DNA from 3 places in the Vibrio sp. QJM3NY_39 genome. Region 3 is predicted to be linked to each of the others. Evidence: predicted binding sites of a transcription regulator. Region 3 holds the regulator's gene; each other region holds the start of a gene.
The links. The regulator MetJ, encoded in region 3, represses methionine synthesis genes. The targets are predictions, from matches to a motif close to TTAGACNTNTANANGTCTAA.
Positions count from the first base shown of each region.

Region 1: a site for MetJ is predicted at 3,704-3,723, ahead of AC3CHU_RS06745 (MetQ/NlpA family ABC transporter substrate-binding protein). Genes of this name have one in related genera too.
Region 2: a site for MetJ is predicted at 4,757-4,776, ahead of metA (homoserine O-acetyltransferase MetA). Genes of this name have one in related genera too.

Region 1 covers NZ_CM173505.1:1,492,146-1,502,960, reverse strand. The annotation lists partial or broken gene AC3CHU_RS06765 (PLP-dependent transferase) at 1-912, opposite strand, end outside; gene AC3CHU_RS06760 (Lrp/AsnC family transcriptional regulator) at 1,055-1,510, shown strand; gene AC3CHU_RS06755 (type II secretion system protein) at 1,522-2,148, opposite strand; gene AC3CHU_RS06750 (dienelactone hydrolase family protein) at 2,558-3,466, shown strand; gene AC3CHU_RS06745 (MetQ/NlpA family ABC transporter substrate-binding protein) at 3,754-4,557, shown strand; gene AC3CHU_RS06740 (haloacid dehalogenase type II) at 4,775-5,455, shown strand; partial or broken gene AC3CHU_RS06735 (Lrp/AsnC family transcriptional regulator) at 5,538-5,627, shown strand; gene AC3CHU_RS06730 (polyamine ABC transporter substrate-binding protein) at 6,096-7,148, shown strand; gene AC3CHU_RS06725 (putative bifunctional diguanylate cyclase/phosphodiesterase) at 7,145-9,535, shown strand; gene folK (2-amino-4-hydroxy-6-hydroxymethyldihydropteridine diphosphokinase) at 9,989-10,486, shown strand; gene folX (dihydroneopterin triphosphate 2'-epimerase) at 10,644-10,815, shown strand, end outside.
Region 2 covers NZ_CM173505.1:1,606,382-1,617,196, reverse strand. The annotation lists gene AC3CHU_RS07320 (hypothetical protein) at 1-44, shown strand, start outside; gene AC3CHU_RS07315 (GGDEF domain-containing protein) at 198-2,162, opposite strand; gene AC3CHU_RS07310 (M20/M25/M40 family metallo-hydrolase) at 2,422-3,528, shown strand; gene AC3CHU_RS07305 (DUF3859 domain-containing protein) at 3,657-4,079, opposite strand; gene AC3CHU_RS07300 (ATP-binding protein) at 4,158-4,526, opposite strand; gene metA (homoserine O-acetyltransferase MetA) at 4,800-5,741, shown strand; gene pilW (type IV pilus biogenesis/stability protein PilW) at 5,911-6,678, shown strand; gene rlmF (23S rRNA (adenine(1618)-N(6))-methyltransferase RlmF) at 6,787-8,124, opposite strand; gene AC3CHU_RS07280 (YgjP-like metallopeptidase domain-containing protein) at 8,129-8,626, opposite strand; gene AC3CHU_RS07275 (glutaredoxin family protein) at 8,780-9,016, shown strand; gene AC3CHU_RS07270 (LysR family transcriptional regulator) at 9,106-9,978, opposite strand; gene AC3CHU_RS07265 (MFS transporter) at 10,089-10,815, shown strand, end outside.
Region 3 covers NZ_CM173505.1:244,003-254,817, reverse strand. The annotation lists gene AC3CHU_RS01160 (O-succinylhomoserine (thiol)-lyase) at 1-1,042, opposite strand, end outside; gene metJ (met regulon transcriptional regulator MetJ) at 1,251-1,571, shown strand; gene AC3CHU_RS01150 (malic enzyme-like NAD(P)-binding protein) at 1,771-3,060, opposite strand; gene rpmE (50S ribosomal protein L31) at 3,393-3,611, opposite strand; gene priA (primosomal protein N') at 3,944-6,145, shown strand; gene cytR (DNA-binding transcriptional regulator CytR) at 6,386-7,390, shown strand; gene ftsN (cell division protein FtsN) at 7,513-8,046, shown strand; gene hslV (ATP-dependent protease subunit HslV) at 8,262-8,810, shown strand; gene hslU (ATP-dependent protease ATPase subunit HslU) at 8,869-10,209, shown strand; gene AC3CHU_RS01115 (1,4-dihydroxy-2-naphthoate polyprenyltransferase) at 10,365-10,815, shown strand, end outside.

The DNA.
Region 1 (10,815 bases), 1.2 Mb from region 3:
ACGAACGTGACCAGCTTTGCTGATACTAGCAACATCCAACACATATCCATGCGGGTTACACGGTGACTCTAGGTAAACGTAGATTTTCTTACCCGCAGCGAGGCGATCAGCGTATTTATCGGCAACCTCATCTAGGCGAGTCGCAAACTCATCACCAGAGTAACCATCGACCCACTCTACCGCGACATTCAGGTTCGAAGGCTTGCCAAACCAATCTTCCAACAGCTGGTAAGAACCGCCATAGATATTGCGTGAAGCCAAGACAATGTCTTCATGCCCAAGCAAGTGGCTTAACAACCCATCAATAGCCGCCATCCCCGAGTTAAAGTTCCATGCGAGATACTCGTTGGCTCTAGAACCTGCCTCAATATCAACCATGTGATTAGCCAGTGAAATCGATGTAGGATTGAGAAGACGAGAGTAAATATCGTGCAGCGGCTCTTTACCGTTGAACGCATCTTCAATCCATTCTGTACAAGCAAACAAATACGTCGCTGTACGTGTAATAACAGGGCTGGCAGAGAAAATAGCGGCAACATTATCGAAGATAGGATACGCGCCTTTAGACGCAAAATTACCGTTATTGGTGGCAATGGATTGGTAAGTGGCACGCATTGGGTTTTGCAGATTGTCGAGGATCTTAGCGATCTGGAATGACAGAAAGCGTTTAGCGTTAAACCAAGCGATTCGGTCACTCTTGTCAAGCTCTGAAAGCCCATCAACGGTTAACGCCCAAAGGTCATGCGTCTTGGTATTGGCTTTATACAATGTCGCCGCCAGTTCAATCAGTGTGACGCCGTAATCACTATTTGGGTCGATACCAAAGTGTTTTGCCTGCTCAATGGCAAGAGCTTCTGCTTGTTCGTGTTTGGTGGTTTTACGCAGCGGGCTAAGTTGAGTTGAAGTATTCATAATTCCTAAGTCATTCCATGCTTGTTATTCCTCCTTTAATTTTAGTTTTGGGCAGATGTTAAAAATTGCTATTTGCGAAGTAAGACATACACTTTGAGCAATAATATTGCCAAACTAAATTCGATATTGATGGATTATGCTAATGGACGAGATCGATAAGAAAATACTGGCTGAACTGCAAAGCAACGCTCGGCTCACCAATCAAGAGTTGGCCGATCGCGTGGCACTTTCACCCTCTCCTTGTTTGCGTCGAGTTCGCTCATTAGAGAAACAAGGGATTATTCGCGGCTATCACGCTAGTGTCGACCAAGAAGCATGCGGCTTGCCTGTGAATGTGTTTGTGTTGGTGAAACTTGAAAAGCCAACTGAAGAGAATATGCGCGACTTTGAACAACACATTGAAGTGATAGATGAAGTATTAGAGTGCTTTCTGATGACAAGCAATCACGACTACCTTTTGCATGTGGTCAGTGAATCGCTCAAAAGCTATGAACAATTCATCCGCAAACAATTAACCCGCCTACCCAATATAGCTTCTATCGAATCCAGTTTCGCCTTCGGTCAGGTAAAAACAAAAACGAAGCTGCCAGTGAGATAATTAGAAACGACTTAGTTTGACTGTGCAGAAGACATTGGATAGTCATCTCCAATCATACAGATAAGTGCACCGCCAAAAGCTTTGTCGTAACGTACTTTTCCGGTCGTATTCGAACTTTCTATATCCGTGTTGCCGTCGATAATCTGATTAATTTCTTGTGCCACTTTTGTTGGTACCAACCATATACAAGCCGCAAGAGAACAGGTTGCTGACGACGATTCACAACCTGTCTCGGAGCTTCCTCGTGCCCATTGGCTGCCCTTTTCCTTAAGCAGTAATTGCGTTGCTATGTAATCTGGGTGATCGATGTACTGATCACCACCTATCCATGTATCGCCATAAGGTAGGTACGGCCCTTGCCATGTTGATAAGCCCGGATTTTCAATTAAGTGATTGATGTTTAAGTAGCCGAAGTTCGTGTCGGTATCGGAAGTAATTGGAGGTAAAGAGCCATTGTCATGAGAATATTGCTCCGCTGCATCCAAGACAGTATTCAGTTGCCCGATCAAAAATGTTGCCTCATCGACACGGGAAATACGATTACCGATCTGGTTGTAGATAAAAAATGCGGCAATGAGCATGAGTAAACTAAACGATGCAAGTTTCCATTTTTCTATCTGACGCAAAAGTCTTAACATCTATTTTTTATCTCTCATCAAAACGGTTCTAATAACGCTATGGCTTCCCTTATAAGGAAAGATTATACCAGAGTAAAATCAAGCGGTTTGTATTGAAACATTCTGCCCTATTGACCGTAAATATGCCTAGCTCTTAAAGGTCAATTTAGAACTAGACCCTCCCCAAAAACAAATAATAGTCACCACCCAACTTCACTGACTTAATCGCATACCTAAACCTTGTGTAGATTGATTCCGTCAAACAAACCTAAGACATGGGAATCGATTCGAAGTGATCGTTTATCTGACTGTCATCTAATTTTTGTACTTTGATATAACAAATAGCCTAAAAGATATTGAGCGATCGTTCAAATATATTGAAATTTCCACTATAGTTGATTGGTAAAACAACTCACAACAAGGAAAAGTTATGAATCAAAGTACCGAGTCTCAATCAGATCCAACTCGATCTATCCCTCAAGAAGCATTTGATTGGTACGACGAATATGCGCACGGTCTGATTGATCGCAGAGAATTTATGGCTCGTCTATCTGGGTTGGCTGTACTTGGCTTAACCATGACAACGCTAACTTCTGCACTGATCCCTAATTATGCGCAGGCAGAGCAAGTCTCTTTCAATGATCCTTCCATCACAGCAACCTACGAGACATTTCCTTCACCTAAAGGATACGGAGAAGGCCGTGGTTATTTAGTGGAACCAAAAGAGTTAGCGGATAATGCGCCAGTTGTCTTAGTTGTTCATGAAAATAGAGGCTTAAACCCATATATAAAGGATGTGGCAAGACGACTCGCAGCCGCGGGGTTTATTGCGTTTGCACCTGATGCACTCTATTCGCTTGGTGGGTATCCAGGTAATGATGATGAAGGTCGAGCAATGCAAAAATCATTATCCAGAGAGAAAATCGAAGAAGACTTTATCGCCGCTGCAAACTTTTTGAAATCTCATGAAAAAAGTAACGGTAAGCTAGGCGCAGTCGGATTTTGCTTCGGTGGCTATATCGTAAATATGTTGGCGGCGGTAATGCCAGAACAACTGGATGCGGGCGTTCCGTTTTATGGTACTCCTGCCGCACCAGATTTAAGAAAGAATGTTAAAGGGCCATTGCTCATCCAATTTGCGGGAATCGACAAACGTGTGAATGCAACTTGGCCAGAGTATGAAGCTGAACTCAAAGAGATTGAGGCAGACTACACCGCTTACATCTATGACGGTGTGAATCATGGCTTCCATAACGATTCAACAGGTCGATATGCTGAAGAAGAAGCAGAGTTAGCGTGGGCACGTACACTTGAGTTCTTTAATAAAAAGCTTTCTTAATAGGCAGCTTTACCGAACCCGTTTTCTTTAAATTCCAAGTTACTGCCCTATACCTTATTCAACGAAACCCAAAAGGCCTCATACGTGCGAGGCCTTTGTTTTCTCAACGCTATATGGGCTTGCCCTACAGATAGGTTTGGGGTGTCGACATTCTGGTATTAAGTACACCTAGCTGCTTAATATCAATCTAGCTTTGCTTCTAACAAACCTATTGACCCGATCGCATAAATAGATAATATAGACATCCAGACACCTACATGTCTTTTGGTTAATTAAATGGAGTTATCATGAACAGCTACAAAAAAATCACAGCATCCCTGTTGGCATTAGCTTTCGTATTCGGCGTAACAGGATGTGGAAAAAAAGACGAGGCTGTCATCAAGATTGGGGCGACAGTTGGCCCACATGCACAAGTTGTACAGGCAGTCGCCAAAGAAGCAGCAAAGCAAGGGATTAACATTGAACTCGTCGAATTCTCAGACTACATCACCCCTAACGCAGCATTGGACGATGGAAGTATTCAACTCAATAGTTACCAACATCAGCCATTTCTCGACAACTTTAATGCCAATCACGATAGCCAGTTAGTTTCTATCGGACGTTCAATTTTGATGCGTATGGGCGTTTACTCGAACAAGTACACTTCGCTTGACTCTATCCCTGATAACGCACGAATCGCGATTCCAAACGACCCAACGAATGGTGGGCGTGGGCTATTACTACTTGAAGATGCTGGACTGATTTCTTTAAAAGACAACGCTGGTTTCAACGCATCTTTAAACGATATTGTTAACAACCCGAAGAACATTCGATTTGTTGAAGTGGATGCCGCTCAGCTCCCTCGCTCTCTTGACGATGTAGATGCTGCTGTAATTACCATGAACTATGTAATGTCGGCTGGACTCGATCCTAAGAAACAAGGCATTTACTTAGAACAAAAAGACGCACCTTTAGCCGTGATGGTTGTGGCGGCGCGAGAAGAAGACAAAAATAATGAAACGTATAAAAAGATCATCTCAATTTACCACTCTCAAGAGATCAATGACTTTTTAAACAGCACTTTCAAAGGCACCATAGAAGCCGCAAATTAGACCAAGAAAGTCACCTTAGATTTGGCGTTGCCTGTTACTCATTAAGCAACGCCAGACATTAAGCAAAGCCAGATTGAGTTGACGTGTTCATCACTGACTCATTCCTGCCCCTTTTCAAATTAGAAGCAAAGCTTAAGTTACTTAAATCGAGGTTGAAAACGGTGTGATGAGAGCGGATTATGTAAGTATGAAATTCAATTAATTCTGGGTTCTTCGCATGAAAAAAGAAGTGATACTGTTTGATATAAACGAAACGGTTTTAAATTTGGAGTCATTACAGCCTAAATTTAAAGCGGTGTTTGGCAGTGAGGATGCATTATCGCTCTGGTTTTCAAAGCTTTTACACTCCTCAACGGTTTGCATCGCAACAAACGTAAAATCTACTTTTTCTGAATTAGCGAATGCAGCGCTCGACGCTATTGCACAGCGGTACAAATGTGATTTAACGGTGGAAAGCAAAGATGCCTTATTAACTTCCTTTGCCAATCTACCACCGCACACTGATATCAAAGAGTCTTTACATAAGTTGCGTAAAAGTGGTTTTAAAACAGTCGCGTTTTCTAACTCATCCCTCGACCTTATCACTTCTCAAATCAAGAACTCGGGCTTAGAAGATTATTTCGACACCGTCATTTCTGTTGAAGAAACAGGCAGTTTCAAACCAAATTCAGACGTGTATAAATTTGCAGCAGAAACTTTACAAGAGCCTGTCGATAACCTTCGTCTTGTCGCTACTCACGATTGGGACACTCATGGTGCGTTATCTGCTGGCTTACAAGCCGCCTATATAGACCGAACAGGAGTTGAGTATCATTCCTTGTATTTGAAGCCGGAGATTAGCTCAAAGACGATGGATGGTGTGGTAAAACAGATAATTAAGCACAATTTAGACAAGTAAAACCTCAAGAGGCTTTTGCTACTCCCGCTCGATACAAACAAAAAGGCTTCGCACACGCGAGGCCTTAATTTTATCTACGGGGCAATTAACCCGCCTACCCAATATTGCGTCTATTGAATCCAGCTTCGCCTTCGGTGAGGTAAAAACAAAGACTAAGCTTCCCGTGAGATAAATCTGTGACGCTGTTGTTTGGGTTTATGGGGCGCTAGAGGCTGAACTTCATCATCCCTGAACTGCACCAACAAATGTTTTGCCCCATTCCGCATTAACGTAATGACTCCGTGGAAGATCGAGCTACTGGAATTTCAGTACTTTTTCTCAAAGCAAACTGTCGACGTGGAGTTGCAAGTTGGTGATGTTTGAGTTTGATTTTGATTTTGATTTTGATTTTGATTTTGATTTTGTAGTAAAGAACATGCTCCGATTTGATCCAATATGAAAAATAACGTTTAACGATGTTTTACACTTTCAATTCTCTATGTCTACTCTAGTCCCACAAATCAACTATTTGCACGATATCTAATATACATCTCACTAATATATTGAATGATGAGGCACAATTACGCTTATGTTTGATAAATAAGACCAAAACCAACGTCATGGTTAAACACCATCGAAAACAATTAGTAATAGGTATCTGATGCGTTTTTTAACTTGTTTTACTCTAACGTGTACTATTTTTTTATCCGTTAGGTGTTTTGCCGAAGAGCTAAAAATTTTCACTTGGGAAGACTATATCTCTGACATTCTGATAGAAGAGTTTGAAGAACAATACGGTCATACTGTTTCTCAAGTTTATTTTGAAAATGAAATGTTGCGTGATGCTGTGGTGTATTCAGGTAAAGCCCTAGCCTATGATTTGTTTATCATTGATGGGCAAACCATTGGCGAACTGGGCAAATCAGGCACCTTAGGGGATTTGTCTAATACTTTGAAGGAAGGTAATTCAAACTTTACAGAGGAGTCTCGCAGAGCTTGCGGGGTGAATGGCATTCCGTACGCTAATGGTACCATGGGGGTCGCATTTCGGTCTTCAAGAGCTACCGAAGGTATAACCTCTTGGATGGACGTTTTCGACTACGCATTAGAGCATCCTCAAACTGTTGTGATTCCTGATGACGATGTAGATACCATTGCAATCGCATTATTGGCGTTAGGGTTCGATCCTATGACCGAAAATGAAGTCGAATTGGCACAAGCGTACAAACTGTTAATGAAGGTCCGTGAACAGCTATTAGTGATAAGAGCGGCTATTGGCTACGCTCTAGATAAAAAATCTGGCTCTAAAATGGAAGTTGCCGTTATCTATTCAGGAGAAAAAGAACAAATAGCGTCGTATACAGAGCAAGATGATTGGATCTATACCATTCCTCAAGAAGGTACTTTGATGTGGCATGAATGCTTTAGTGTCCATAAAGACAGGCCTATTAGCAAAGCGTCGATAGAGTTCCTTAACTTTATTAACACACCTGAAAGATCGGCATTAAATGCAGAAGAGATGTGGTTCGCAAGCTCGAACAGACACGTCTTGGGCTTAGCATCTGATGATTATCTGTTAGATGAAGAGTTGTTCCCAACGGGATTAGACAACGGTTCATCGTTTACCTATAAGACACTAAGCAAAGAAGCTTCAGACCTGAGAAGCCAAATACTCTTTGTTATTCATAACCAAAGATATAAAACAAAAAAATGAAACTGTCGCTAAAGATCAATTATATTCTGCTCCCTGTTATGGTGGTAATTTTCTCCATCGCCGGAGTGTTTTCGTATACCAGTCAAAAAATGCAACTGAACTCGTCGCTATCGGAACAATTACAAAGTGAACTTACTCATATCTCTCATGAGCTTAATGAAGCGCTTAGAGAGCTCGATTCTGCGATTAGAATGAGTCTAGAGAACTACTACATTCAAAAGTATCTTATTGAAATATATGATGACACTGCTCAATATTACACGGAGAAAGAGCTAACGGCTTATATCAATCAATTAAAGCTCAATCACAGTACGATCGAGAGCTTTGCTCTAGTGGATATTAATGGCAAAGAGCTTATCTACTTTAATACGTCGGATCCATTTGCAAAATACTCTGCTGATACGGTTGTGACGGATCACCTTGCTACGATTCAACAAGCATTAGATTTGAAAGGTGTGGCTCACGTTAACGCTTCTACCTACAAACTGAACGATGGTGTTGAAGGCCCTGAATTTTTAGTTGTAAAAACATTTACACCTGAGCAGAGTTTTACTGTCCCAACCTTTTCTTATGGGCAGACATTACTTACTGCAGTGGTTCGCTCAAAAATCAGGCACTACGATGAATTTCAAGCGTCTGTGAAAAGTAGGCTCGGTCCTGACGCTCAACTGATACTCAGACCTAATTCTACCTCGTACTCGCTGGGTAACGAAGAACAGACAAAAGATATTACCTTGCCAGACTATGAATTAGGTTTTCAGTTAATACATGACTTATGGTCTATCAAAATTTGCCTATCTCAAATACACCTCAATAAGTTGTATAAACCCTTTCAACTTCTTTACGCTGTTATTGTTTTGTTAGTAACGGCTGTCACTTTCTTACTACTAAAGTGGCTTATCGTAAAACAAATCATTAAGCCAGTGGAGAGACTGACTAAGAAAGTGGAGTCCGTAAATCATGATGGCTTAGTCTACATAGAGCGTTCCAAAAGTAACGACGAAGTCTCCATCCTCACCAATAAGTACATTAATTTGATTACTGATCTCGATGATCTGGCAAAAAGAGACTCTCTGACGGGCTTACCAAATAGGAAAAAATTCAATTTAGATATCACGCGTATAATGAATAGCTGCACCGAAACAGATACAAAGTGCGCCGTTATCTACTTTGATATTGATAACTTTAAACACGTAAATGACAAGTACGGACATCATGTTGGTGACCACTTATTCGTAGTGTTTTCAGAACGCCTTGTCGACAGCTTTGTTGATTTTGAGTGGGGAAATCTAACTATCTCTGAGCTTGAGTTCGCCAGGCTATCTGGGGATGAATTTGCCATCATAGTTGGTGGATTGGACGACTTAGATATACTTACCGAATTTGCCCATCGAATTCTCTCTCTCTTTGAGGACGGCTTCGAGGTGGATGGTACTCAATTTGATATTGGGGTCAGTGTCGGTATTTCCGTTTACCCTGATGATGCTAACTCTGTCACCGAACTGGTTAACAATGCTGATTCAGCGATGTATGCCTGCAAAAATGTCGCGGGAAGAAACCATTATCAATTCTACTCAAAAGAGATGGATAGAGAAATAAAGCGTCATACTCAAATTAATGAAGACTTGAAAGATGCGATTAAATCTAACGGGTTCTATCTAACCTATATGCCTGTTTATGATATCGAAAAAGGTAAGATAAAAGGTGCAGAAGTTCTAATTCGAACAAGCCACGAGGCTCTACTCTCCTACGGGCCAGCGGATTTTATACCTGTAGCAGAATCGTCAGGCTTAATTAAACATATTGATTATTGGGTTTTTGAAAATGCTCTGCAGACGCTGTCCGTCTGGATAGAAGAGCTGAATTTTGATGGTACATTAGCGATTAACTTCTCATCTTGGCAGCTCTCTAATTCCGACTTTGTCAATGTACTTTCTGGGTTACTGACGCGCTATAAGATTCCAGCCTACATGATTGAAATGGAAATCACTGAAACCTGCTTTATACCCGGAGACGAACAGAATATTGAGAGACTTAAGGCGTTGAAACAACTCGGAGTGAAGGTTTCTCTTGACGATTTTGGTACCGGCTATACGGCCTTTAGCCAACTGATAAATTATCCTATCGATACGCTTAAGATCGACCGTATGTTTGTCAACGCAATTGACTCTGAATCAACAGACAAACAGCTTATTGAAGTGATCATTGAAATGGCCAAAATTTATGATCTCAATATCATTGCAGAAGGCGTAGAAACAGTGAGTCAATTAGATTACGTTCGAAACAAAGGATGCCAGGAAGTACAGGGGTTCTTACTATCTAAGCCTTTAAAAGAAGATGATTTTATCGCGGCATGGAAGAGAGGGAGTTTGCCTGAATACAGTTAAAATATGTGACACCATAGAATATGGTCTAGTTCTGCGCCTTGGAATGACACATCGCTTTGCCCGTTCGATTGATGGCTGTATGTTGTGGCCTGATTAATCTAACCTCCTGATTAGAATTGTTGTCATGAGCTTTGACATGGGTAACGATAAAAAGCCAGATGCACCTCTATTTGAGGCGAGCCAACTTCAGTAAAGCGGTGTTTTCGATGCTATAACTAATCCGTATTCTATTAACTTAGCAAAACCACTGACAAAATAGTTATCCAATACCTTCATAGGCTGAGCTTTGACTCGTGGCACTTTCTAGCTCACAGGTGCCCTTTTTTCGGGCTCAAAACGGGCAAAACTTGTAACAGAGCCGTATTTTTCTTTCGCCGTCCTGCCATTAAAAGGACGCATAGCTGATCTTCATAGCAAGTCGGACGTATAGCTCCTTAAAAGGAAGGTAATACTATGGCCAACGTCTATGTCAGCATCGGAAGCAACATTAACCGCGAACATCACGTCACAGAATCTCTCAAAGCATTACATGACCGCTTTGCGCCCCTACACATTTCCAAATTCTACGATTGCGAGCCTGTCGGTTTCAAAGGGGATAACTTCTTAAACCTTGTCGTTGGGTTCGAATGTAAACTTCCTGTCGCAGAACTGGTTAAGGTTCTGCATCAAATCGAATCAGAGAACGATCGCAAGCGTCAGACCAAAGCCTATGCTTCACGAACGATGGATATCGACATCCTTCTTTATGGTAATCAAGTGGGCGTTATTGATGGCGTAGAGCTGCCTAGAGGCGAAATCACCGAGTACGCTTTTGTACTCAGGCCATTAGTCGATGTTGCCGCGCAAGAACGCCACCCCACTCTAGACATCTCATATCAGCAGCTCTGGGAAAGCTTCGATCAATTGAGCCAGAAAACCGAACCCATCCCTTTCGAGCTCAGTTTCACTTAACGTTTGCATGACTGAAAAAAGAACGGCTGCAACAGGAACAATTGCGAAAGGAACATCTGCAACAGGAACAGCTGAACTCTTAATCGCGTGAGCTTTACTGATCTTTTCTTAAAACAAGTACGTAACTGACTTCACTTTCTATGGATTGGACACTGTTATGAATCACAACGCCATTATCACCATTACAAACCTGAGACTAAGAACCTTCATCGGTTTCAACGAAGAAGAAAAGTCTAAGCAGCAAGACATCGTTATCAATGCAGAGATCCACTACCCCGCTAACAACCTTTGCCTCTCAGATGATGTGGAGAACGCACTCAACTACAAAA
Region 2 (10,815 bases), 1.4 Mb from region 3:
CAGAGGGCGAACTGGTTGAAATGCTGCAAGGTGCCGCTAAATAACTCATTTAGAAAATGTTGATATAAATAAACTCGACATATCGCTAAGTAAACCCCACTTCTCACTCAAATTTTGATATTAGCGATCTCAGAGTGTTCCAGAAGCCATTCTTATCTCACGAAGATCAGAATGGCTTTTTGTTTCCTGATTAGCGATTAACTTTCAGCGATGATGACTTGATTCCTACCCGACTCCTTCGCTTGATATAATGCATCATCCGCGGCTTTGAGGTACTTCTTGTAAGTATCTTGATTGAGTTGCTCATGAGCAATACCAATCGACGCCCCTATCGATGTGGTGAGGTCTAAAGAACCGGAGTGCGTATCAATTGGCGTTTCAGCAATGCCTAAACGAATTGCGTTCAATTGTTGTTCAGGATCGACGGATCCAGATAGCAACAGGACAAATTCTTCACCGCCCCAGCGAGCCACTACGTCATTCGGAAGCAAATGTTGTTTAACTCGCCTTGCGACTTCCACCAATACCTCATCACCAACATCATGTCCAAAGGTGTCATTAACGCGCTTAAAGTGGTCAAGATCTAAAATAACTAAACTGATTCCAAACCGTGAAGTATTAAATGTCATTGGCTGAGTTAACAACTGCTCTAGATAGCGTCGGTTGTATAAACCCGTTAGCGCACACGTTGTAGATTGGGTAACCAACGCTTTATTTTTACTTTGAATGCTGCGAAGCCTTATCAACAACAATGCGACACTGATCATCACCATTATTCCCAACGCGACAACAATTCGATTTCGTAACTGCTGCTTATCTAACGTCAGCTCACCAAGCTCCTTTTCTGCGTTAAGCAGTTCATTTTCTTGGGCTAATGATGCCGTGGTGAAATCTTGCTCTAGTAAAAAGATATCGCTCTGACGCTTATCAAACAACAGCGCTTTGTTACCTTTGTAGTAGAGTTTAAAGTAACGAAGTGCGTTTTCGCTGTCGCCTCTCGAATCGTAATATTCAGCAAGAGTTCTTAAACCGAGGACTTTCCAACTGCGAGTACCCACAACGTCGAACATTGCAGACGATCGCTTAAGATCAGCAAAGACAAAATTATCTCGGTTCAAACCGATATTTGCTAAGGCTCTGTTTAAGTAACACTGACCCAGTTGAAGTGTGTATTTGTCCACTCCCGGATATCTGAGACACAAATTTGCGACCTGCCGTGCTAACTCAAAGTTCTTTTCCGCCAACAACACATCACTCTCTGCTTTCAACAAGATGATTTTGTATCGCTCACTCACATTATCGCCATTGAGCTTAGCCGCACTTTGATACGCCTCTCGGCCTTTAACCAAATCACCACTGCGCAGATAAGCAAAAGACTCATTTACATGCAGCACACCGATGGTAGAAGCTTCTAGTAGTCCACTCTTGTAATAGAGTCTTTTAGCTCTTTTAATCAACTTGAGCGCTTTAGGCCAGTCTTCTAAATAGATATAAAGCAGTGCCATATTTGACACTAACTTACTATTATAGATGTGTTGAGGGTACTTCTTGCCAAGCTCTAAGCCTTTATGGAAAAAATATTGAGCTTCAGGAAAGTCATTGCGGATATTATTGATGACACCAGCCGTGTTATAGGCCTTAATCAACAACTCTTCATAGTGGAGTGATTCCGCGATATCTATCGCTGCTCTGATTTGGATTTCAGATTCCGCTAGCTCGCCCTTACTGATGTATTCGATCGCCAGTTCAACAAGAGATTGGGCCTTTAGCCAACCCATATGTTCGTGTTGTGCGAGTGTTTTAATCTGTCTGACGTATTCTGAAACCGCTTTGGTATCCAGCTTGTGTTGGGCGAGGTTCGACAAAATCATCAATTCATAGGCACGATAGATGGCTTTATCTTGATGGGGGAACTTAGCTCGCAGAGCCTCTAGTTGTTGGGCAGCTAGATTAGGATCACCACGAGACACATCGAGAATATCAATCAATGTAGCTCCGTATTGAGAGAGTAATAACTCTTTCTCTGGACTATAAACACTCGGATTTTCAGGGCGAATGTGCTTTAAATCATCGTCATAAGTTGGATAGAGCAAATACAGCCCCAGCACAACACTCATTAGCACCACTAAAAGGAATGAACCTAACACATTGTTTCTATTCATTTATCAGTGCCATTATTGATTACATTCCAATTTCATCGACGTTTTTTCAAAGCGGTTAAACATTATACCCGACAGATATACAGATTAAAATCCTGCGCATTGGAGAATCTGAGTTGGCTTTTTCTCATCAATTAGAATAATCAGGCAACTTTCTTGATTTAACTCAGATAATCATCTACCTCATTGGCGTTATAGTAATTTTCCTGTTCCTACCTCCGCGGCTTCTTTAGAACAAGCGGAAGCATAATGAGAATTAACAATGACCCAAATTAATGAACAACGTCTTGTAGAACATTTCTGCAATCTAGTGAAAATTGATAGTGAATCTCGTAATGAAAAAGCGATTGCTGAAGCTTTGGCTGAACAACTTGGTGAACTAGGCTTTGAAGTTCACAAACTGGCTGTCCCTACAGAAGTGTCTAACGGTTTCAACATATACGCTCGTCTAGATGGCACTCTTCCAGGAAGCACAGTGTTCAGTTGCCACATGGACACAGTAACGCCAGGCATCGGTATTGAGCCAATCATCGAAGACGGCATCATCCGTTCAAAAGGCAACACGATTCTAGGTGGCGACGACAAGTCTGGTATCGCTGCTATCATGGAAGCGGTTCGTTGCATCAAAGCTGAAGGCAAAGAGCACAAGACTATCGAAATTGCATTTACTGTATTCGAAGAAGGTGGTCTGTTCGGCTCTTTGAACTTCGATATGTCTTACATTCAATCTGAGCACGCTATCGTACTTGATACAGGCGGCCCAATTGGCACCATCGTAAACGCAGCTCCGGGTCAGCAGAAGATGGTCGCGAAGATCAAAGGTCGCCCTGCTCACGCTGGTTTAGCGCCAGAAGAAGGCATCAGTGCCATTCAAGTTGCTGCAGACGCTATCACTAAGATGAACCTACTTCGTATCGATGAAGAAACTACGGCAAACGTCGGTATTGTTGAAGGTGGTCAAGCGACCAACATCGTAATGCCAGAGCTTAAAGTAGTGGCTGAAGCACGTTCACTAAACGGCGAAAAGCTAACGGCTCAAGTTGAGCACATGATCTCGACATTCCAAGAGAGTGCAAAACAGTTTGGCGCTGAAGTAGAAATCGAATCTACTAGTGCTTACGATGCATTCGTGATTGCAGACGATCACCCGCATATTCTTTCTATCAAATCAGCGTTTGAGAAGCTTGGCGTAACCGCAAATACTAAACGCACTGGCGGCGGTAGCGATGCGAACAACTTCAACGCGAAAGGTCTAACAACGGTTAACCTTTCTACTGGTATGGCGAAAGTTCACACCACTGAAGAATACATTGCAGTGAAAGACATGGTTGCAATCACTGAATTTGTTGTGGCTTACGTAACGCAATAATTTAATCCATTAGTTAGGTAGTCACTTCTATCTAGCACAATGAAAAAAGCCGAGTACACATACGACGTGTGACTCGGCTTTTTATTGTCTGCGTTTAGCCTAAAGCTAACGTCTACCAGAAATTTCGTCTAAAAACCCCTACGCTTCCAGAATTGGCCTTCGTCTTTTGCAACAAGGTCGAATGTCTTATCGGCAATGATGTTGCCTTTTAACTCCACGGTCATGCGCCACTTGCCTAGCTTGTTCGAGACTGGCGCCCAGATGGTGTCACCTAAGTAGAAATCCCAGTCGTTGTTACCGACATGCTCTTCACCATCGAACGGTTCGAGCACTTCGCCCTTGTCTGTAGTGATATCCGGGTGATAGATGCAGTAGCGGATCTTTTCACCTTTGGCTTTCTTGATATTCAAGATATAGCCAAACTCTACGTCGATTTCAGCACCAACAATGGTGGTGAACTCTTGGATTTTTGGAAGGTCTTTAGATTTGGAATCCCACGTTGTGTAGATCCCGTATGATGTCATGTCGACCACAACAGAGCGCTTTGCCATTTCAATCGTTACCTTGGAGTTGTTCTATTCATCTAATTCTATTTGCCATTCAGCCACGCAAGCAGAGGAAGAACGATGCTATTCTTGCCAATCTTTTGCCATGCGCTTAATCACTGACGGTTCGATGTCGTGAATGCTGCCATATTGCTCTCGGCATACTTCGATGATCAAGTCAGCTTTGTATTTTCTTGCAAGTTGGCGGTAAGCCTTCATTTCCCAATGCTTAATAAAGGTATTCGACACTACAACATCTAACCCTTGCTTCAAGCCGTTTTCCGCCGTGTTTTGACACCACTCATGAGCTTGCTGTAACTGCCTTGGATCAAAATAGTAGTCACCTTGCTCATTCACGTAATACATATCCGCTTCGACATGTAATGCATCGTAGGTTTTCGCTTTTGTTGACTTGCCAGAACCGGGCAACCCTCGAATGAGTATTAACTTCATCTGTCACTTTACAGGCTAATTCGAAAACATGAGTTTATCGTAAATGCTAACCGCTTGCTCTGATAACTGCCTAGTTCTACATAACAGAACCAAGCACTTATGCATTACTCGGGTAGTCGTTAAACATTATAAGACTCCCTCGACGTCGGAAGGTGGCTTCTGATAGAAAACACAAATAATTTACATCTATCCATTTTGGATATCGACAAGCGTACCAAACTACTATAGATTTAGATGTATAGACGTCTACATATCTAGCTTAGGGAGAAAGCTTTGCCTATTCGCATTCCAGACCAATTGCCAGCATCTGATGTTCTTCGCGAAGAAAACATCTTCGTGATGCCGTTATCAAGAGCATCGACGCAGGAAATTCGTCCACTTCGAGTCTTGATCCTCAACCTAATGCCGAAGAAGATTGAAACTGAAACTCAATTCTTACGCCTACTATCAAACAGTCCATTGCAAGTGGATGTAGAGCTGCTGCGCATTGATGACCGACCAAGCAAAAACACACCGACCGAACACCTTGATAACTTCTACCGCCAATTTGAAATGGTCAAAGGGAGAAACTTTGATGGATTGATCATCACTGGTGCACCGCTTGGCTTGGTTCAATTTGAAGATGTGATTTACTGGGACCACCTAAAAACCATCATGGAATGGGCAAACAAGCACGTGACCTCAACCTTGTATGTGTGCTGGGCGGCTCAGGCTGGTTTGAAACTACTGTATGATTTGCCAAAGCGCACTCGTAAAGAGAAGCTTTCTGGTGTTTATAATCACGAGATTCATCACCCTTACCACCCGCTTCTGCGTGGCTTTGACGATACCTTCTTAGCACCGCACTCTCGCTATGCAGATTTCTCTCAGGAATACTTAGCCGAGCATACCGACCTTGATGTTCTTGCGACTTCTGATGTGGCTGGCGTATACCTAGCGGCAACCAAAGATAAGCGAAACGTGTTTGTAACGGGTCATCCTGAATACGATGCGCATACATTGCACGGTGAGTACGTTCGTGATTTAGGCGAAGGTATGGAACCCGTGATTCCAATCAACTACTACCCGAACAACAATCCAGATAATAAGCCTGTCGCAAGTTGGCGTAGTCATGGGCACTTGCTATTCTCGAACTGGTTGAACTACTGCGTTTACCAACAAACGCCTTACGATTTGGATCACTTCAGCGAAGACAACTTTACCAAAGACGATTAAGTTCTTTCTTCCGATTCACAATCACATAAAGCCGTGTTCAGTAGGTTGTTGATAAAACACCAAATTGGACACGGTTTTTTTATGGTGTTTGAGTCGCATTCCATAATAGATTTACCACTTCAATAGGTTTGATTTCATATGATGGGTTGGTGTTCATAAGGAGCTTCACATGCCCGCCAAGCCGTTATTATCTAAACCTATTTCGTTATCCCGCCCCCTTTCGTTATCGAACCTGATACTACTCGCCTCTCTTTCGTTGGTCGGTTGTGTTTCTGTCACTGAAGGACCGCCAAAGATCGAAAGCGACCCTATTGCGATGTCTGAATCTCGTATTGAATTAGGTTTGGGTTATATGGGACAAGGGAATATGGTGAGAGCACGTGAGAACCTAGAACTCGCCATCAAACACGCACCTAGCTACTATCGAGCTCGCCTTTCCATTGCGCACTATTACGAACAAGTTGGGGAAGTTGACGAAGCAAGAGACGCCTATAAGAAAGCGCTGAGGTTAGACGCAAGAAACGGCAATGTATTGAACAACTACGGTACATTCTTGTGTAAACAGGGCGAATACGAGCAAGCCGATAAATACTTTAACCGTGCCATCGACCAACCCTATTATTATCTCGTCTCTGCAAGTTATGAAAATGCCGCATTCTGCGCGTTTAAGGCCGGAGAGGTCGAGCAAGCAAAATACTACTTCTCTCGTGCGATTGACCACGACCCAAATCGAGCTAGATCCGTACTACAGCTTTCTAAAATTGAAGTCAGTGAGGCCGAATACAATGACGCTAGGCTCCGCTTATTCAAATTCCACCAACGTTATGGCTATCAAATTCCATCGCTTCAAATCTTGGTCGAACTCGAAAAGAAGGCGGGTAACCGTGCACTTCAACAGAAATACCAAAGTAAATTAGACGAACTGCTCTCCGTTTAAGACTAACTAAGCTTAGAGTCGTTGCGATAGATATAAAAAACGGGCTTGTTGCGTTAACAACAAGCCCGTTAGTAATTTCAGCTCAATATCTTAACTAAGTACAGTCTGTTATTTAAGCGCAATCCACTCTTGTCTTTGTTCGTCGTCCATAAAGGTCCATGCGATAAAGCGACTCACCTTCTGGCCTTGTGACATCTCAACCACTTTTACTTGTTTAGCTCTCAGCTTGCCAAGCTCTGAACGAACCATATCAACGTTGTCTTTCTTAGAAATCAATGTCGTAAACCACAATACTTGAGTAGCAAAAAGCTGGCTCTCTCTCGCCATTTTCATGATGAAAGCTGCTTCACCACCCGGACACCAAAGTTCAGACTTTTGGCCACCAAAGTTTAAGGTTGGTTTCTCTTGCTTAGTTGATTTGTCTAACTTAACTGGCTTCTTGTTCGTTTCTGGCTTGAACGACTGGCCGGCTTTCTTAGCACGGTTTGCCGCTAGGTTATCCAGTTTACGTTGTGATCCCTTTTCCGCCTCTTCTAGAGAGCTATGGAATGGAGGGTTACAAATTGTGACATCGTAACGTTCATTATCCTTAATCACGCCCTTAAAGATAGATTCTGAGTCGGCTTGCAGGCGAGCTCGAATCTTACCTTTTAGATTAGGGTTACTTTCCGCAATGAAGTTCGCTGTTTTGATGGAGACTGAATCGACATCAGTACCTGTCCAGCGCCACTTATACTCTGTCGCACCAATGATTGGGTAAATACAGTTTGCACCAACACCAATATCTAGTGCTTTCACAGAAGCATGATTATAAGGTTCACCTTGGCCATCGCTATTAAGGATATCTGCCACTCTGTGAATGTAGTCTGCACGGCCAGGAATTGGCGGGCACAAGTAGCCAGCAGGAATATCCCAATGCTTAACGCCATAGTGATGCGCCAGTAAAGCCTTGTTAAGTAGCTTAACGGCTAATGGATCAGAGAAATTAATGGTGTCTTCGCCCACCGGGTTCTTGATCAGGTGTTCTTTTAGCTCAGGCAATGCTGCAACCAATAACTCGAAGTTATAGCGACCTGTATGTTGGTTTCTTGGGTGCAATCCACCTTGAGGTTTTTCAGCCGAGCGTCTTTTCTGGGCTGCGTTTTTGTTAAAAGCAGTTTTATTGAAAGAACCCTTATTCGATGATCCTTTATTCGCACCCGGTTTACCTTTGTTATCTTTTGCAAAAGGTCGCTTTGCTTTGTTGTCAGCACCTTTGGGAGCACTGTTTTTGCGGTCTGATGTGTTCTTTGTAGAAATACGCTTGTCGCTGCTTGGCTTGCCTGCATTTGGCTTAATATCACCGTGCTTACGGTTACCTTGATCAGCTTGGTTGTCTTTTGTTTTTGTTGATGAGGTACTGTTTTTCGACAGGCTTAGCGTAGTTCTATTTTGTGATTGGCTCATTGGGCTACTTCTTTAAGTCTAAATACATCATGAATAAACGGGCATCTAACTCAAGTTGATGATATTCCGGCTCCATGTGACAGCATAGTTGGTAAAAGGCTTTGTCGTGTTCTTTCTCTTTGATGTGCGCCAGTTCATGCACCACCAGCATTCTCAGCAAAGGTTCTGGTGCATTTTTAAAAACACTGGCGATACGAATCTCGTTCTTCGATTTGATCTTTCCACCGTGATTCTTCGCGACGTAAGAGTGCAGACCTAATGCATTATTAATTAGGTGTATCTTGCCGTCGTAAATCACTTTACTGATCGGTGGCGTTTTTTTCATGTAGCGATTTTTAATCTCAATCGCATAGTCAAACAGGGCTTTCTCGCTTTTGATTTCATGATTCTTTGGGTAGCGAGCTTCAAACCACGGCACCAATTTACCTGATTCAACAAGTTGAGTTACCGGGTCGAGAATGTGCTTCGGGTAGCCTTGAATATAGCGTAAAGAAGGATGCATGCTGAAAGACCGTACAAGTTACACCACGACAATATGTTGTGGTCTTGAAAATTGAGCCGCATAGTGTAACTGATCACACTTTTCTAATCACCTAGGATTCGTTACACTTTAGCGAGATTCACCAAGAGCTACACTCAAAAAGAGATTGTAAAAATGAAACGTGTTGTATTGTACGTCGCAGACAAATGCCCGCACTGTAAAGATGCACAACGCTATTTGGATTCGAAGAAAATTGAATATCGCCTAACGAATGCAAAAATGCAGCGTGGCCGTAAAGAATTACAGGCGATGGGTGCTCGCTCTATCCCTGTGCTGAAAATCGGTGACCAAGTGATGGTCGGCTGGAATCAGAAAAACTTCGATAAGATGTATAACTCAAAGAACACCTAACGTGTTTTGAGCCAGTCATACTTCTATACAACAAAGCCCGCAGATCCAACCAAGGATGTGCGGGCTTTGTTTATTTAAATCTTACTAAATCACACATATCGCTTAACGAAATCAATAAAGGTTCTGTCGGCTTTCGACAAATACCCTTCCTTTCTCCAGGCCAACGATAGATTCAGTTTTACAGGATCTTTAAATGGCACGCCTATCACGTCTTTTTCATATTCTGTCACTAAGCTCAACAGCGCGGTGATCGCAAACTCTTGTTTAACGATAGAAAGAATCATCGGGAGCAAGTTGGTTTCAAACGCGATGGTCATGTCAAGATCGTACTTCTTACAGGTCGCATCGATAAAATCACGGTGGAAATAGCCCGATTTGAACATGATCAACTCTTGAGCAAAGAATTCTTCAAAGGTCATCGAAGGCTGTTGTGCTAGCGGATGCTCCTTACCGACAACGGCGACCATCTCAGAACTTAACAGATGATCCGTTTCCAAATCATCAGGGACGTTCTCATGATTAATTACACCAATATCGAGTTCGCCGTTTAACAGCATTTCACGAATCGATGCGGTGCCAGCATCAATCAAGGTCAACTTTAGGTTTGGGTATTGGCTTTTAAATGCCATCACGACTTGGGGGAAAAAGTAACTGCCCATCATACTTGGAGCGCCTAATCGAACCTCACCTTTTTCTAGTCCCTTTAGTTCATTCATCGCGAGCTGAGCATCATCAAACTGCTGGGCGATTCGCTTCGCATGCTCAAACAGTACTTTGCCCTCCTCCGTTAAAGTGACGGATTTATCTCCACGACGGAATAAAATCAACTCAAGTGTCTGTTCTAGCTTTTTAATGGAAATACTCAATGCAGGCTGTGCGATGTGCAGCGCTTTGGCGGCCTGAGTGAAGTTACCAAACTGCGCAACAGCCAGAAAATGTCGAAGAGGTTTTGATTCAAGCATGGCGATATATTTTATATATGGAGGCGATATCTTTAATATATTTCTTTAATCGAACCTGTACTGATAACTTGTTCACAAATAGCTTACTAACTTGCGCAGGCACAACGTCAATGTTTGATAAAGGCAGTCCTCAATACAAACGTATCACCCAATCATTGGCGATTGGTTCATTTATCATTTTCTGTAACCTTTACCTCTTTCAGCCTATCTTGCCGCACATGGCGGAGCACTTCCAAGTATCTGAAACTCAAATCAACTGGCTGTTTGCCGCGACAACACTTGGCCTTTCGATTAGCTTGGTGCCTTGGGCAATCGCTTCTGAAACCTTTGGTCGAAAACCCATTATTCTGTTCAGTCTGTTCGCTATTCCTTTGATTGGAGTGAGCATGGTGTTCACAACCACTCTACTACAACTTGTTATTGCCAGAGCATTCATGGGAATCGCAGTCGCTGCTTTTGCGGGCGTGGCGGTTGCCTATATGGTCGAAGAGTTATCACCCAAAGCATTCGCAGTCGCGATCGGCGGTTATATTGCAGCCAACTCATTGGGTGGAATTTTCGGACGTGTCCTTGGAGGTTTAATCACGGATTACTTTGACTGGCACTCTACGGTATTGTTTTTCGTGGTCGGCTCCTTAATCGGCGCTCTCTATATTGCGTATAGTCTGCCTGACCAACAAAACTTCAAACCTCAAAAAGGGTTGTTCTTTCATCATAACCGCTCGGTTGTGATGCACTTAAGAAACCGTACCTTGTGGATCGCGATGTTGATTGGTGGTGCTAACTTCGCCCTATTCGTTAACCTGTATTCAGTAATGGGCTTTAGGCTTGTATCTG
Region 3 (10,815 bases):
CGCCCATCGCACGGTGAGTCATCGACGCAGGGTGACAAATCAGGCTTTCAACACCACCCAGTGATTCAGCCAAAGAAAATAACTCTAACTTATCTACAAAATATTTAAGTGCTTCAAAAGAGCCCGCAAACTCAAAGCTCAACATGGAACCAAAGCCCAACTGCTGTTTCTTCGCGATCTCGTGACCTGGGTGTTCAGGAAGGCTTGGGTGGTAAATAGTGCCCACCAGATCTTGTTGTTGCAGCGCCGTCAGAATTTCACGTGAACTCTCTTCGTGAACACGCATACGCGCACCTAGCGTACGAATACCACGTAGAGTCATGTAACTATCAAATGGTGTGCCGGTCGCACCAATACAGTTGCCCCACCATGCAAGCTCTTCAGCGTGCTCTTCAGTTTTCGTCACTACAACGCCACCAATAACATCTGAGTGTCCGTTGATGTATTTGGTGGTTGAGTGGATAACAAAATCAGCACCCAGCTCTAAAGGCTTTTGGAACACAGGCGTCAAAAACGTGTTATCGACAGCAACCAGAGCACCTACCTCTTTCGCTTTACGGCAAGTCTCTGCAATATCAACCACACGAACCAACGGGTTCGATGGCGTTTCTATTAAGATCAACTTTGGCTTGAGCGCGATCGCCGCATCCAACGCTGCTTGATCCGATTGATCAACGAACAAAACCTTGAAGTCACCTTTTAACGAGCGGGTATTAAACAGGCGGTAAGTACCACCGTAGCAGTCGTGTGGTGCGATAATAAGATCATCACCGCCTAAGAAAGCGGATACCCACAAGTTAAGTGCCGAAGTGCCGCAGTTAGTCACCACTGCACCTTTGCCAGATTCAAGCTCAAACAATGCCGTTTCTAATAAACCACGATTTGGGTTACCAGAACGGGTGTAATCGTACTTTGGCACTTCACCAAAAGCGGGAAACCCATAGTTAGTCGAAAGATAAATGGGTGGGACAACGGCATGGTGTTGCGTGTCTGACTCGATACCAGTACGTACTGCGATTGTTGCTGGCTTCCGGCTGCTCATAGGTGCTTCCTTACAAGTTTTGCGTCTGAGAATCACAGCGGCTTGTCGGCATTCTGCGGCTGTGTTAGATATATGTTATTCACTTTACTTTCATAAATGTGAGACGTCAACACTTCTGGACGTCTATATGTCTTTGCTTATGGCGGTAAATCCCGCTAAAATCACCACTATTAATTTATTCTAACAACTAAAGTGATGAAGGTACGCAATGGCCGACTGGAATGGTGAATACATAAGCCCATATGCTGAGCATGGAAAGAAAAGCGAACAAGTAAAAAAAATTACAGTTTCTATCCCTCTAAAAGTGTTAAAGGTTCTTACTGACGAGCGCACTCGCCGCCAGATTAATAACCTACGCCATGCAACAAACAGTGAGCTACTGTGCGAAGCCTTTCTACATGCGTACACAGGCCAACCACTGCCAACGGATGAAGATCTCCGTAAAGACCGTCCAGACGACATCCCGACTGAAGTGAAAAAGCTGATGACAGAGATGGGTATCGAATTCGAAGCGTTTGACGAAGAATAAAAACAACTCAGTCACTGCCTTCAATATTGATTCGCTATAGCTGAACCTTATTTGTCGCATCACCCACTACGTTACCGGTAGCTGCTCAGTGAATGATAGACATAAAAAAACCGACTCCTATGAGTCGGTTTTTTATTATTCTTTTTCGCTCAATAGAGCAACCGCTATTAAGCTATTAAGCTATTAAGCCATTAAGCCATTAAGCCATATAGTTAGCAGGCATCTCAATACGAGCTACGCCAGATTCAACGGCCGCTACTGCAACCGCTTTTGCTACGCGAGGAAGTAGACGTGGGTCCATTGGCTTAGGAATGATGTAGCCTTTACCAAACTCCAGTGCAGTCTCACCTGCAGCAGCGAGTACTTCAGCCGGAACTTCTTCTTTCGCTAGTTCACGAATCGCTTTAACCGCAGCCAGCTTCATCTCATCATTGATTTCGCTCGCACGTACATCAAGCGCACCACGGAAAATGAATGGGAAACAAAGTACGTTGTTTACTTGGTTCGGGTAATCGCTACGGCCTGTACCCATGATAAGGTCAGAACGAACTTCATGAGCAAGCTCTGGCTTGATCTCTGGATCTGGGTTTGAACATGCAAACACAACTGGCTTATCAGCCATCAGCGTAAGTGCTTTAGCTGGTAACAGATTAGGACCAGATACGCCCAAGAACAAGTCAGCGCCTTCGATAACATCTTCAAGCGTGCGCTTGTCCGTGTTATTTGCGAATAGCGCTTTGTATTCATTCAGGTCTTCACGACGAGTGTGGATTACACCTTTACGGTCAAGCATGTAAATCTTCTCACGCTGAGCGCCACACTTGATCAGCAGTTCCATACAAGCAACCGCCGCTGCGCCAGCACCTAAACAAACGATCTTACACTCTTCAAGCTTCTTACCTTGAAGCTCAATCGCGTTCAGCATACCTGCAGCCGTTACAATCGCTGTACCGTGTTGGTCATCGTGAAAAACAGGGACATCACAACGCTCAATCAGGCGACGCTCAATCTCAAAACAGTCAGGTGCTTTGATGTCTTCTAGGTTAATACCGCCGAATGTATCTGCGATATTCGCAACCGTATCAACGAACTCATCGATTGTGCGGTGTTTCACTTCAATATCGATAGAATCTAAACCAGCAAAACGCTTAAACAGTAGCGCTTTACCTTCCATAACAGGTTTAGAAGCAATAGGGCCAAGGTTACCTAGACCAAGAATCGCTGTACCGTTAGAGATAACTGCAACCATGTTGCCTTTACCTGTGTACTTATAAACGTTATCAACGTTCTGTGCGATCTCGCGAACAGGCTCAGCCACGCCTGGGCTGTATGCAAGTGCTAGGTCTTCTGCAGAGTTTGCAGGCTTCGTCAGTGCTACGGCTATTTTGCCTGGAATTGGGAACTCATGGTAATCAAGAGCTTGCTGACGGAATTGTTCTTGAGGCGATAACGCTTGAGAGGATTGATCTTGGCGGCTGTCTTCAGACATAGGTGTAGGTTCCTAGGATATTATTATTTGGGGGATCTTGTTCATGTTAATAGATGTACTTCAAAGTTCCTAGGTGGTTAAAGCCTCTGTCTCATTAAAAAACGAGATTTCACTACTAATAAGACCAGTGAGCAGTTGAAATTACTGTCGCTTGTTGAACTTTCGAGCGGATTTCGAGAATGGAGTATTGGGTGTAAGTTATGAAACAAAACTCAAGCGGTTTGCCTGTCGTTTTCGAGAAGTTGATGGTTGAATATGATTCAGCATTTTCTTAAATTTCAGGCAACAAAAAAGGACACCGAAGTGTCCTTTTTATGTCTAAATAGCGAGAATTACTTCTTGCTAGAAAGAGCACCGAAACGCTTGTTGAAGCGATCAACACGGCCGCCAGTATCTACGATACGTTGCTTACCAGTGTAGAATGGGTGACATTTGTCACATACGTCTAGGTGGATAGATTCTTTTGCAAGCGTTGAGTTGAACTCAAATGTGTTGCCGCAAGAACAAGTTGCAGAAACTGCTTTGTATTCTGGGTGGATACCAGTTTTCATGGGATAACCTCAAGTAGGCCGTGTCGCTATACGATTCTAAGCCGTACACCACACGTAGTTAAAAAATAAAATAAAGACACCGCTGCATCACTAAACTGCGATAAAGCCATACCTTTAAGGCGCAGTATAGTAATGAATCTATAAGGCAGGATCAACTGATTTGATACATTTTTCACCAATAGCCTCTTTTATTTCCTTTGTCGGCCTGAGATTTCGGGCTCTCGTTATCTTCCTGCGTTAACTCGATACTCTCATCCAAACTGCTCCTCGAATTTAACGCCCTTATCCATTAGACTGTTCGCTCTCGTCAACTCAGATAAAGCTGTCCCTTTATGCGTCCAATGATTGCCCGCGTGGCACTGCCTGTTCCACTAGACAAGCAGTTCGATTACAAGATTCCTAACCACCTATTCCCGATTATTGGTGGACGAGTCTCTGTGCCTTTTGGACGACAAACCTTAACAGGTATTGTTACAGCTCTGGTTAACGAATCTGAATTCGATCTAGACAAGCTCAAGCCCATTAAAGCCTTATTAGACAACCAACCTGTTTGGCCAGAATCGGTCTACTCACTCTTGGTATGGTGCAGCCAGTTCTATCAGTATCCACTGGGTGAAACCTTGGCTAATGCTCTACCAAGCGCTTTACGAAAAGGCAAAGCTGCCGACTTCGCAACGCTTGTCGAGTGGCAATTGACCCCATCAGGCAGAGATCAACTGATGCAAGGCTTTGGTCGTGCGGTTAAGCAAGCCAAAGTGATGCACATGCTTGAACACGGCCCTGTTCCTCATCAAGAGTTCATTGACGAGGAAGTAGGCAGCGCGGTGCTTAAGACTTTGGAAGAGAAAGGTTGGATTGAGTCGGTAGAGAAAAAGCCAAAGCGCCAGCCGTGGCCCGTTGAACTTGAAAACGAACAAGACAAGCCGAAGCTCAATGCTGAACAAGCGATCGCGATTGCGACAGTAAATAGCCAAACCGATTTTAGTTGCTTCTTGCTAGAGGGGGTTACCGGCTCAGGTAAAACCGAAGTCTACCTCAATATGATCAAGCCGATTCTCGAGCAAGGTAAACAAGCATTAGTCTTGGTACCGGAAATAGGCCTCACTCCACAAACGATTAATCGCTTTAAGCGTCGTTTTAATGTGCCTGTTGAGGTGATTCACTCTGGGTTAAACGATTCTGAACGATTGAATGCTTGGTTATCAGCACGTGACAAAATAGCGGGCATTGTGATTGGTACGCGCTCGGCTCTGTTCACGCCGTTCGCTGATCTGGGAATTATCATTGTCGATGAAGAGCACGACGCCTCTTATAAGCAGCAAGATAGCCTACGCTACCACGCTCGTGATGTCGCGATCATGCGTGCTCATAAAGCACAGATTCCGGTTGTGTTAGGCTCGGCGACTCCGGCCTTTGAAACGCTGCACAACGCTCAGATCGGTAAATACAGTTACCTCACCCTGACCTCACGTGCGGGTGTCGCGCTGCCGACCACCAATAAAGTGTTGGATGTGAAGGGTGAATATCTAGAAAGTGGCTTGTCTGCTTCTTTGATTGCTGAAATGCAAAGACACCTCAAAGCGGGCAACCAAGTGATGTTGTTTCTCAACCGCCGTGGGTTCTCTCCCGCATTGATGTGTCACGATTGTGGTTGGACAGCGGAATGTAAGCGTTGTGATGCCTACTACACCTATCACCAATACAGCAATGAGATGCGCTGTCACCACTGTGGTTCTCAGCAGCATATCGTGCACAATTGCCAAGGCTGTGGTTCAGCGAACTTAGTGACGGTGGGTGTAGGTACCGAACAGTTAGAGGCTCAACTTGGTCAGCTATTCCCTGAATACAAAACCATTCGTATTGACCGAGACAGCACCCGCCGCAAAGGCAGCTTAGAAAGCGCGCTAGAGTCGATTCGTAAAGGTGAATACCAAATTCTTATCGGTACACAGATGCTTGCTAAAGGTCACCACTTTCCTGACGTGACACTTGTGGCGTTATTGGATGTGGACGCCTCTTTATATAGTAGTGACTTCCGCGCCTCTGAACGGTTGGCGCAACTGTTTACTCAAGTCGCTGGTCGAGCAGGCCGTGCCAGTAAGCCGGGTGAGGTTATCTTACAAACTCACCATCCAGAGCATGGGTTGCTGCAAGCACTACTCCACAAAGACTATAACCACTTTGCCCAAACTGCATTGGCCGAGCGTAAACAAGCGATGCTGCCACCTTACACCTTTATGACTCTGTTTAGAGCGGAAGCCAATGACACACGTTTGGTGGAAGAGTTCTTGCGTCAGGTTCGTCATACATTAGAATCGCACCCCTTGTTTGACCAATATTGCATGGTTTTAGGCCCCACCCCAGCGCCACTGGCCAAGCGAGCGGGTAAATCACGCTGGCAGTTGATTCTACAAACTCAGACTCGTTCGTTAATGCAGAAGTTATTAATGAGTGCGAAGCCGGCAATTAATATGTTACCTGCTGCAAAAAAAGTCCGTTGGTCACTCGATATTGAGCCGCAAGATTTAAGCTAAACCTACTTGGGTTAAAACTAATGATAAGTTTGTTCACAAATATTTCATATTTCTCGTGAGCAACCTCACACTAGTCATGTGATTTTTGTTAATCTAGCCGTAACTTTACACGGATGAAACGAATAAAATATTGCAATAAAAAAAGTGTTAGCAACACTTTCATAATATCTATCCGATTGTATTAATTATTCACGCCTTAAATGCTTAGGCGACAAAGGAACTTAAAAGAGGGTTTAATTTATGGCGACAATGAAGGATGTTGCCCAGCTAGCAGGCGTCTCAACGGCAACGGTATCACGTGCATTGATGAGCCCTGAAAAAGTCTCGGTTTCTACTCGTAAACGAGTTGAGACAGCAGTACTTGAAGCTGGATACTCACCCAATACATTAGCTAGAAATTTACGTCGCAACGAATCAAAAACCATCATCACTATCGTTCCTGATATCTGTGACCCTTACTTCGCCGAAATCATTCGTGGTATCGAAGATGCCGCTGTAGAGAATGACTACCTCGTTCTACTGGGTGACAGTGGTCAACAAAAGAAGCGTGAGTCTTCATTTGTTAACTTGGTCTTCACAAAACAAGCAGACGGTATGCTACTGCTTGGCACTGATCATCCGTTTGATGTCAGTAAGCCTGAGCAAAAGAACTTACCGCCAATGGTTATGGCGTGTGAATTCGCACCTGAGCTTGAACTGCCAACGGTTCACATCGACAACCTAACCTCTGCATTTGAAGCTGTGAATTACCTCGCTCAATTAGGTCATAAGCGCATCGCTCAGATCTCTGGGCCAACGACTGCAACCCTATGTAAGTTCCGTCAACAAGGCTACCAACAAGCATTGCGCCGCGCTGGAGTATCAATGAACCCAGCTTACAGCACGGTGGGCGATTTCACCTTTGAAGCTGGTGCGCAAGCGGTTCGTCAATTACTAGCACTTCCTGAACAACCTACAGCGATCTTCTGTCATAACGATGCGATGGCGATTGGTGCGATTCAAGAAGCGAAGAAGCTAGATTTACGTGTTCCTCAAGACCTATCGATTGTTGGCTTTGATGACATCCAATTCGCTCAATACTGCGATCCACCACTAACCACTATTTCTCAGCCTCGTTATGAGATTGGACGCCAAGCGATGTTGATGATGCTTGACCTATTGAAGGGCAACGATGTGCAAGCAGGTTCGCGTCTGCTTGAAGCTAAATTAGTCGTTAGAGGCAGCACCGCACCACCTCGAATGTAACCCTCAGAAATACCCTTATAAATCTGCGGCACATTTTGATGTGCCGCTTCCATTTCTGCACTATTATCCTCGCGCAATCTGGATTACCATGAGGACAGAATCAGCAACTATTGAATTGTCTTGTGGCTAATAGAGATTATGTAAAGCGCGGTCGTGGCACGAAAAAACCGACCAAGAAACAAGCCCCTCGCCGTAAACCTTGGCGCAGTGGTCTTTTGGCGATCCTCCTTGCCGGTGGTTTTGGTTATGGACTTTACTTATTGAGTAATGATCCTGAGCCGCCAACTCCAGTGGTAACCAAACCAAAACCTAAGCCAAAACCAGCGAAAGTGATTCCACCGCCTCCTGAAGAGAAGTGGGACTACGTTGAAACGCTGCCAAGCCGCGAGATTGAAGTTAAAGCCAAAGAACAAGAGATCTCTAAGATCCCTTACGTGATGCAGTGTGGCGCTTACAAAACGTCAGCACAGGCAGAAACGCGCAAGTTAGATATTGCGTTCCAAGGTATCTCGAGTGAAATCCGTAAAAAAGACGGCAGTAGCTGGTACCGTGTGGTTCTAGGGCCATACAAATTGAAGCGAGATGCAGAGCGAGATCGCCATAAGCTGCAACGGGCGAAAATCGAACCTTGCGCTATTTGGAAAGACACCGATTAGATTTAGCGATAGTCGCAGCCTTAATCTTAGCAAAAGCCAAACACCGAAAGCCTCCCATTGTGGAGGTTTTCTTTTATTTACTCCCTTTAGTCAGTTTTCCTTACAACTTCCGCCGATAAGTTGCGCGACATCACTCGCCCTTCCTTGAATTATCCGAGCACCATCCTCATATACTTTTTATACCCAAAGATAAGAAATATTAAGAGGCCCTACTCGTGACTACCATTGTATCTGTACGTCGTAATAATAAAGTCGTCATCGCGGGTGATGGACAAGTATCTCTAGGCAATACTGTAATGAAGGGCAATGCCCGTAAAGTACGTCGCCTATACAACAACAAAGTACTGGCTGGTTTTGCTGGCGGTACGGCAGATGCTTTCACGCTATTCGAAAAATTTGAAAGCAAGCTGCAAATGCACCAAGGCCACCTAACCAAAGCTGCCGTTGAGCTGGCGAAGGATTGGCGTAGCGACCGTGCTCTACGTAAATTAGAAGCACTGCTAGCAGTCGCGGATGAAACCGCTTCGCTGATCATTACTGGTAACGGTGACGTCGTTCAACCAGAGAACGACCTGATTGCGATCGGTTCGGGCGGTAACTTCGCTCAAGCAGCAGCGACTGCACTATTAGAAAATACTGATTTAGATGCGCGTGAAATCGCAGAAAAGTCGCTGAACATAGCTGGCGATATCTGTGTATTCACCAACCATCACCACACTATTGAAGAACTAGAAAGCACCGTTGAGCTGCCAAAGCCAGAGTAACGACCGCTTCCATCAATAACGTTGTATTCAACAGTGATTAAAGAATTAAGGAAAAACCATGTCTGAGATGACTCCTCGCGAAATTGTTCACGAACTCAATCGCCACATTATCGGCCAAGACAACGCTAAGCGTTCAGTGGCTATCGCTCTACGTAACCGCTGGCGTCGTATGCAGCTTGAAGAAAGCCTGCGTGTTGAAGTTTCGCCAAAAAACATCCTGATGATTGGCCCAACGGGTGTGGGTAAAACTGAAATTGCTCGCCGTCTAGCGAAACTCGCTAATGCGCCGTTCATCAAGGTAGAAGCGACTAAGTTCACCGAAGTTGGCTACGTTGGTAAAGAAGTTGAGACCATCATCCGTGATCTAACGGACGTTGCGATCAAGATGACGCACCAACAAGCGATGGAAAAAGTACAGTACCGCGCTGAAGAACAAGCTGAAGAACGCATTCTTGATGCCCTTCTACCACCAGCACGTGATGCTTGGGGTCAGAACGAGCAATCAACGGAAGACACCACCTCTTCAAACACGCGTCAGATTTTCCGCAAGAAACTGCGCGAAGGTAAGCTAGACGACAAAGAGATCGAAGTCGATGTAGCCGCACCGCAAATGGGCGTTGAAATCATGTCACCTCCTGGTATGGAAGAGATGACCAACCAGCTGCAAGGCATGTTCCAAAACCTAGCGGGCGACACCAAGAAAAAGCGTAAGATGAAAATCAAAGACGCATTCAAAGCACTGACGGAAGAAGAAGCTGCGAAGCTTGTGAACCAAGAAGAGCTAAAAGAGAGCGCGATCTTCAACGCTGAAAACAACGGCATCGTATTCATCGATGAGATCGACAAAATCTGTAAGCGTGGCGACAGCTCAGGCCCAGACGTATCTCGTGAAGGTGTTCAGCGCGACCTACTGCCTCTAATTGAAGGCAGCACAGTATCAACGAAGCACGGCATGGTTAAAACTGACCACATCTTGTTTATCACATCAGGTGCTTTCCAAGTGGCTAAGCCATCTGACCTGATCCCTGAACTGCAAGGTCGCCTACCAATCCGCGTAGAACTTGAAGCACTATCAGCACATGACTTCAAACGTATTCTTACTGAACCAAAGGCGTCACTGACAGAACAGTACATTGCCCTGATGAAAACAGAAGATGTTGACATTGAGTTCACTGAAGATGGCATCAACCAAATTGCAGACGCAGCATGGCGTGTGAACGAAACTACTGAAAACATCGGTGCGCGTCGTCTACACACCGTCATGGAGCGCCTAATGGATGAAATTTCATTTGACGCAACAGACCGAGCAGGCAGTAAATTGCTGATTGATGAAGCTTATGTAATATCTAAGCTTGGCGAGCTCGTGGAAGACGAAGACCTAAGTCGCTTCATCCTGTAGCACACAAAACTCCAACTTATTGCTCTATCTCAAAGAAATAGCAGCTAATAAGCGAATTCAAGGCCCACTTTCGAGTGGGCTTTTTATTACCCGAAAAATGGGCGTATACTCAAATCACAGTTTGAAACGAAGACTTACAAAGAAATAGACCTACGATGAAACAATCTCTACTGATTTGGCTTGATGCCGCACGACCAAAAACTCTGCCTCTCGCACTCGTCTCTATTCTTACAGGAAGTAGTTTAGCGTTCGCCAGCGGTCAGTTTTCTCTATCAATAGCCCTACTGGCTTTTTTAACTGCCACCTTATTACAAATTTTATCGAACCTAGCCAATGACTATGGTGACGCAGTAAAGGGCACAGACAACGAAAACCGTCTGGGGCCAACACGCGCAATGCAATCCGGCGCGGTGACCGCGAAAACCATGAAGCAAGCGATCATCCTCAACATCGTGTTTACCATGCTCGCTGGGCTGATTCTTATTTTTCATGCCTTAACCTCGATTGAAAGCATCTTATCTTTCATCGCGTTAGGCGTATTAGCCATAATGGCTGCCATCGCTTACACCGTGGGCAATAAACCTTATGGTTATATTGGCCTTGGCG